DNA from 2 places in the Polaromonas potterensis genome. Region 1 is predicted to be linked to the other one. Evidence: predicted binding sites of a transcription regulator. Region 1 holds the regulator's gene; the other holds the start of a gene.

Region 1 (3,406 bases):
GTGCGACACATAGTGCGGAATGCGTCGCATGGCGGCCATGATCAACGCCCAGGTCAGCTCGGCCGGCGCCGTGGGCGAGCCGCCACCTTCGGACACAACGATACCGCGTTCGGTGCAGGCGCCGACATCCACATGGCTGCCCAAACGTCCGGTTTGCGCAATCATCTTGAGCTTGGGCAATTTTTCGATCAGTTGGCGATGCAGATGGGTTCGCTCGCGGGTCAGCACAACCACATCGGCGTCTTTGAGTCGTACGGAAAGCTGGCCTATGCCTTTGACGGTGTTGGTGTAGACCTTGGCCTGGTAAGCATCGAGTTTGGCGGCACAGGAGAGTTTGCGCACCGCGTCCTGGTAGTCGTCAAGGATCACAATATTCATGCCGATATTGTGCCTGCAAGTTTTACCGCTACGAGGCGGCGCGCCAGCAAGATGTACCTGAACGCAACCGGAAAAACCAGAAGGCAGGCGGTTGAACGCATGGGCGAGAGGCCTTCTGCGCCACGCCTTGCGGCAAAAGTTTTCCTGGTGTTTGCTCAGGCAGCTTGCGCGGCAGCTTCTCGTTGGGCCATGCGGTCCAGCTCGGCGCAAACATCCGCCATGCGACCTGAAATCACCATGCGCCCAGCGCAGGCCGGATGGATGCCGGCGTCCAGCTCGCGCACAATTTTCAGGCGGCGCGGGGACGTGGTTTTAGCCACGGTTTGGCAAGGTTTTTGGCCGGTAGCCATTGAAGGATGAACGCTACCAGCTATATTTTTGATAGCGGACTGCGTATGACCCGAGGAACAACGCCGCAACGCGGGGACCGGGGCAAACACAGGCGACAACGTAGCCGGCGGCGCAGGCACCCAGAAGGCGGCCAATGCCTGGAAAGGGGCGAACAAGGCCGACAGCCGCGATGAACGTGAAAAACTGGCGATTCCCATGAGAACTCCTAAAGTTAGAGGTTTACACAGGCAGGATTACAGGAACAAACCATCCGCAGCACCAGGGTGTTGGCCAATCGACTTGGCCAAACGCCCGCCACCTGTCGCGCGGAAATGAGGTGGACGGTCCGTGGAGCAGGGCCGTCCGGCATGACGCCTAGGCGTGGACTAGACCAGCATGGTGTTTCGAATCAGGCCAACGGCCAGGCCTTCCAGTTCGAAGGGCTCGCCGGGCTCCACCACGATGGTTTTGAAATCAGGGTTTTCGGGCAGCAACTCGATCAGGTTTTTAGTGCGGCGAAAGCGCTTGACGGTGACTTCATCACCGAGGCGGGCCACCACGATTTGCCCATTTTTGGCTTCTTTGGTTTGCTGCACGGCCAGCAGGTCGCCGTCCATGATGCCGGCATCCCGCATGCTCATGCCGCGCACCTTGAGCAGGTAATCGGGCTTGCTCTGGAAGAGGCTACTTTCGAAATGGTAGGTACGGTCCACATGCTCTTGCGCGAGAATGGGGCTGCCAGCGGCAACCCGTCCCACCAGCGGCAGGACGAGTTGGGCCAGGCTTTGCAAGGGCAGGGAAAACTGTTTGATGCGGGACTCGTGGATGGAGCGCAAGGTGTCGCTGCGTAAACGTATACCGCGCGAGGTGCCGCTGACCAGCTCGATCACCCCTTTGCGGGCCAGGGCCTGCAGATGTTCTTCGGCGGCGTTGGCGGATTTGAAGCCCAGCTCGTTGGCGATTTCGGCGCGTGTGGGTGGCGCACCGGTGCGAGCAATGGCGCTCTGGATCAGCTCCAGGATTTGCTGCTGGCGTGCGGTGAGTTTGGGCGTTTCCGAAAAATCTGCGAGGCTGCTCATGGCGATGGCTCCTTGGGGTAGGCAGTGGATCAAACCAGGGGATCAAACGTTGAGAACCGTTGAGGGCTGTTTTAATATCCAGTAGCTGTATTTTTATCCAGTTTTTAAAGGAATGCAAGTGTCTGCTGTTTTGACGACTAAAAAGATGGTGATCCTGGGCACGGGCGGCACGATTGCCGGCACGGCGACCACGGCCGCGGATCACACGGGTTACACCGCCGCGCAGCTGGGCATCGAACAACTGGTCGCAGCCATCCCGGCGCTGGCAGGCAGTCCTTTCGAGCTGCGGACCGAACAGGTGGCCCAGATTGACAGCAAGGACATGTCTTTTTCCGTGTGGCGCGATCTGGCCGGCCGCGTCAACCACTGGCTGGCGCAGCCCGAGGTGCAAGGCATCGTCATCACACACGGCACCGACACGCTGGAAGAAACCGCCTATTTTCTGCAGGCCTTGCTCCATCCCGCCAAGCCGGTGGTCTTGACCTGCGCCATGCGCCCGGCCACGGCGCTGGTGCCGGACGGCCCGCAAAACCTGGTTGATGCCGTGGCGGTGGCGGCACACCCTGGCGCGCGCGGCGTGCTGGCCGTGTGTGCGGGTGTGATTCACAGCGCGCTGGATGTGCAGAAGGTGCACCCGTACCGGCTCGACGCCTTCAGATCCGGGGATGCCGGGCCGCTGGGCTATGTCGAGGAGGGGCGCTTACGTTTGATGAGAAATTGGCCTCTAACCCCCGTGGATCATGCGCAAGCAGCTATTGAAAGCATAGCGACGCTGCCGAATGACGCGGCCTGGCCACGTGTCGAGATCGTGATGAATTACGCGGGCGCCAGCGCCGCGGTGGTCCAGGCGCTGCTGGCCAGCGGGGTGCAAGGCCTGGTGGTGGCAGGTACCGGCAACGGCACCTTGCACCATGCCCTGGAAGCGGCTTTGCACCAGGCGCAGGCGGCGGGCATTCCGGTGCTGCGCGCCACGCGCTGCCTGGAGGGCCGGGTCTTGCCCAAGCCGGGTGAGGCCATCCCGGATTCACAAGGCCTGAGTCCGGTCAAGGCCCGGGTGGCGCTGATCTTGTCCTTGCTGGGCTAACGCTCATGAAAAAAGGCCGTCAGTCGACGGCCTTTTTGATGGAGACAGTGCGGTCTCAGGTCGACAAGGCTGCGAAGGCCCGGGCCGTGATTTCATCCACGCCGCCCATGCCGCTGATGGCACGGTACTGGGGTGCCGCATCGGGCGCAGCCTTGGCCCAGCTCGAGTAATACTCGACCAGCGGACGGGTTTGCGCGCTGTAGACCTCGAGTCGTTTGCGCACGGTTTCTTCCTTGTCGTCTTCGCGCTGGATCAGTGGCTCGCCGGTGACGTCGTCCTGGCCTTCAACCTTGGGCGGGTTGAACTTGACGTGGTAGGTACGGCCCGAGGCGGGGTGCGAGCGGCGGCCGCTCATGCGTTCGATGATGGCTTCAAACGGCACATCAATCTCCAGCACGTAATCAAGCTTCACGCCGGCGGCCTTCATGGCATCGGCTTGCGGAATGGTGCGCGGAAAACCGTCGAACAAAAAGCCCTGATCGCAGTCGGGCTGGGCGATGCGTTCTTTCACCAGGTTGATGATCAAGTCGTCGCT
Region 2 (3,406 bases), on a different contig from region 1:
ACAATTGCTTGATGAGGAATGGCCGAGCAAGCCCTACTTCTTCGAGCCTTTCGAGAGATCCAACGGACTTCGGGAACATGCCCTGGAACTCATAGAGATCCTCGAGGTGCTGCAAGCGACTGTTTATTGCACGCTTCAGGCTAAGAATTGAGTCGGCAACTGAGAATTCTGATTCGCTTTTTGAGAGTACGTTCTCGCTGTGAGAAAGGATTGCGTGAGGACGCCGTACTCGTTCGGGATCACTTCGAATTCCGGACGAAACGTCGGGTTCCCAATCGAGCACAGCCGGTGATATCCACTTGCGCATGAGCGAACTCTTGTGTCTCTGGCTAACGCGGTATGGGCCGTAAACCGGCGGGATAACATGGTTGAATGCTCATTTTCGAATTTCCCTTTGCTTTTGTAGTCCCTTGACTTATATCAGTGTTCTCGGGCTTGGCCATGAGGCGGCTCTTCGACGCCCCTCCCAAACTGGTACTGTATCCACTACGTACCGAGAGCCGTACAGCCGAAAAATCGTCAATGAGTTCTCACTCGCGGAACTTATCCCGGCCAAACCCCACGAACCATCGGACAATTCGTACATCGATCAAAAAGGAACGTGATGTTTTTAAAGTATTTCGAAGCGGCACCGCGCCGCGTGCTGGCGCTGGTGGCTGTGGCCTGTGTGGCCATGCTGGCTTTTGGCCTCTATTTGCAGCATGTGGTGGGCCTGGAGCCTTGTCCCATGTGTATCGTGCAGCGTTATGCCTTGATCGTGGTGGCGTTGGTGTCTGGCCTGACGGCGTTCTCCTATAAAAAGGGCTTGCTCATCACCGGTTCTTTCGTGACGCTGCTGGTGGCCGGTTTTGGCGCTTTTGTTGCCGCGCGCCAGAGTTTTTTGCAGTGGTACCCGCCTGAAATCTCTTCTTGCGGCCGTGACTTCTACGGCATGATCGAGACCTTTCCGCTCAAGCGCGCGATTCCCATGATCTTCAAGGGCAGCGGTGACTGCGCCGCGATCGACTGGACGTTTCTGGGTGGCTCGATTGCCAACTGGTCCTTTGTCTGTTTTGTGGCGATTGGGCTGGTCATGCTGACGCTGATGTTGCGGCAAGCCCGCAAGCGCTAAAGCAGCGGCGACTTCGTCGATACTGCCGGGAGACCGGCTTGCGGGCCACCGCCCCAGCCATGCCGGGCATAAAAACGAATAACACCGCATGACCTACCTGCTTGTCCTCACCGTTGGCCTGATCGCGGGCACCATCAGCGGCATTGTTGGTTTTGGCTCCAGCATCATGCTGATGCCGGTGCTGGTGATTGCCTTTGGCCCGCGCGAGGCAGTGCCCATCATGGCGGTGGCGGCGATCATGGCCAATGTCTCGCGGGTGGCGGTCTGGTGGCGCGAGGTGGACTGGCGCGTGGTGGGCGCTTATGCGCTGACCGGCATTCCCGCCGCCGCCCTGGGCGCCCGCACGTTGCTGGTGTTGCCGCCGCGTATCGTGGAGGCGGTGCTGGCGGTGTTTTTTATCGCCATGATCCCGCTGCGCCGCTGGCTGGCCGCGCGCAACTTCAGGCTCAAGCTCTGGCATTTTGCGGTGGTGGGTGCGGTGATTGGCTTCCTGACCGGCATTGTGGTGTCCACCGGGCCGGTCAATGCGCCGTTTTTCCTGGCTTATGGGCTGGTGAAGGGCGCGTTCCTGGGGACCGAGGCGATGGCTTCGCTCGTCGTTTATGTCAGCAAAAGCCTGGTTTTCCGCAGTTATGGCGCCTTGCCGCTGGAGGCGATCGTCCAGGGCCTGATCATTGGTTGCTCGCTGACGGCGGGCTCTTTTATCGCCAAGCGGTTTGTGCTCAGCCTGGACCCTGAAAAATTCCGTTTGCTGATGGACGCCTTGCTGCTGGCTTCGGGCCTGACCATGTTGTGGACGGCGTTGCGCTAAGACACACCGGGTCCGGCGTGCCACGTCTGCGCCGTTGCAAGGGGTATTGGCCCCGCAGCTTGAATCCAGTAATATACTGTATATAAATACAGTTATTTGATTCAGCTTGCGCCCCATGTTTTCCCCGACTTTTGCCCGCCGCGTCTTGCCGGACTTCGTCCACACCCAGGTGTGGCGCGCCGGCGAGCTGGGCAGCGCCAGCCTGCAGACCATTCCCACGGGTTATGCCGCGCTGAACGCGGTCTTGCCCGGTGGCGGCTGGCCGCAGGGCGCGCTGGTCGAAGTGCTTCAGCCACAGGCGGGCCAGCAGGAATGGGGTTTGATCGCGCCGACACTGGCCGCCCTCCAGGCGCAGGCGCCCGCAAAATGGCTGGTGCTGGTGGGTGCGCCTTACCTGCCTTTTGGCCCGGCGCTGGGTGCGCGCCAGCTCAATATGCAGCGCCTGTTGGGTGTGCAGGGCAGGGACGCGCCGACCTTGCTCTGGGCCACACGCGAGGCTTTGCAATGCGCCGACGTGGCCGCCGTGCTGGCCTGGCTGCCGGATGTGCGCAGCGCCCATTTGCGCCGTCTGCAGATTGCCGCGCATGCGCACCACAAATTGCTGTTTGCCTTCCGGACGCCGCGTGCGCAGCACGAGTCTTCGCCCGCGCCGCTGCGCCTGCTGCTGGAGGGCACGGTCAACGAGGCCGGCAATTTGCGGGTCCATGTGCTCAAACGCCGTGGCCCGCCGCTGGCCGCACCGGTGTTGCTGGACACGCGGCCGGCCCGGCTGTCGGCGTTGCTGGCCGCCAGCCGCGAGCGCACACGCCGTCAGCGCGAAGAGTTGGCGCCCGTGTGGCTGCCATCGTTTTCTGCCACGTCCTTGCCAAGTCCCGCCCATGCGTTGCTGGATCGCATTACACACCTCGATCACCACTGAGCCGGCACAAGCCATACAGCCCGTGATGTGGGACGCCGCCGCCGTGCAGCAGGCGGTGGCCAGCATCGCGCTGGGCTGGACGCCGCGTGTGGCGCTGGTGGACGAAGCCGTGTTGCTGGACGTGACCGGCAGCCTGCGCCTGTTTGGCGGCCTGGCGCGGTTGATGCACTTGCTGGAGCAGTGCTTGCTTGATTTTTTTGAGTCAAATAGGGTTCTAGCCCATATCGATCGGGCGCAAGGCGCTACTTCTTTGATAGCGTTGGGGCGGCTGCGCCAGTCAAGTAGTCAGGGCGGCGCAAGCCGGCCACGTGTGGCGGACCTGCCCATGCACACACTCACGGCCGCGCGCCCGCACCTGGGCGTGCTGGAGCGTATAGGTTGCCGCACCTGGGATGACTTGTTGCGCCTGCCGCGTGACGGTGTGGCCAGGCGCTTTGGCGCCGAGCTGCTCGACGCGCTGGACCGCGCCCGCGGCAGCGGGCCCGACGACTACCCCTGGCAGGTATTGCCCGAACAGTTTGAAGACAAGCTCGAACTGAATGCCTTCGTCAGCCACGGGCCGGCG

What was found. Region 1 encodes LexA, which represses DNA repair genes until DNA is damaged. Its sites were predicted from a motif close to ACTGTATNNNNATACAGT; they were not measured.
Region 2: imuA (translesion DNA synthesis-associated protein ImuA) is a predicted target of LexA. The motif match lies at 1,998-2,015, and genes of this name have one in related genera.

Annotation. Positions count from the first base shown of each region.
Region 1 covers NZ_JAWQLX010000002.1:113,268-116,673, reverse strand. The annotation lists gene R6254_RS03675 (D-2-hydroxyacid dehydrogenase family protein) at 1-378, opposite strand, end outside; gene R6254_RS03670 (hypothetical protein) at 534-728, opposite strand; gene lexA (transcriptional repressor LexA) at 1,095-1,787, opposite strand; gene R6254_RS03660 (asparaginase) at 1,900-2,871, shown strand; gene adk (adenylate kinase) at 2,927-3,406, opposite strand, start outside.
Region 2 covers NZ_JAWQLX010000010.1:74,356-77,761, forward strand. The annotation lists gene R6254_RS17475 (hypothetical protein) at 1-307, opposite strand, end outside; gene R6254_RS17480 (disulfide bond formation protein B) at 605-1,111, shown strand; gene R6254_RS17485 (sulfite exporter TauE/SafE family protein) at 1,200-1,922, shown strand; gene imuA (translesion DNA synthesis-associated protein ImuA) at 2,038-2,841, shown strand; gene R6254_RS17495 (DNA polymerase Y subunit UmuC family protein) at 2,801-3,406, shown strand, end outside.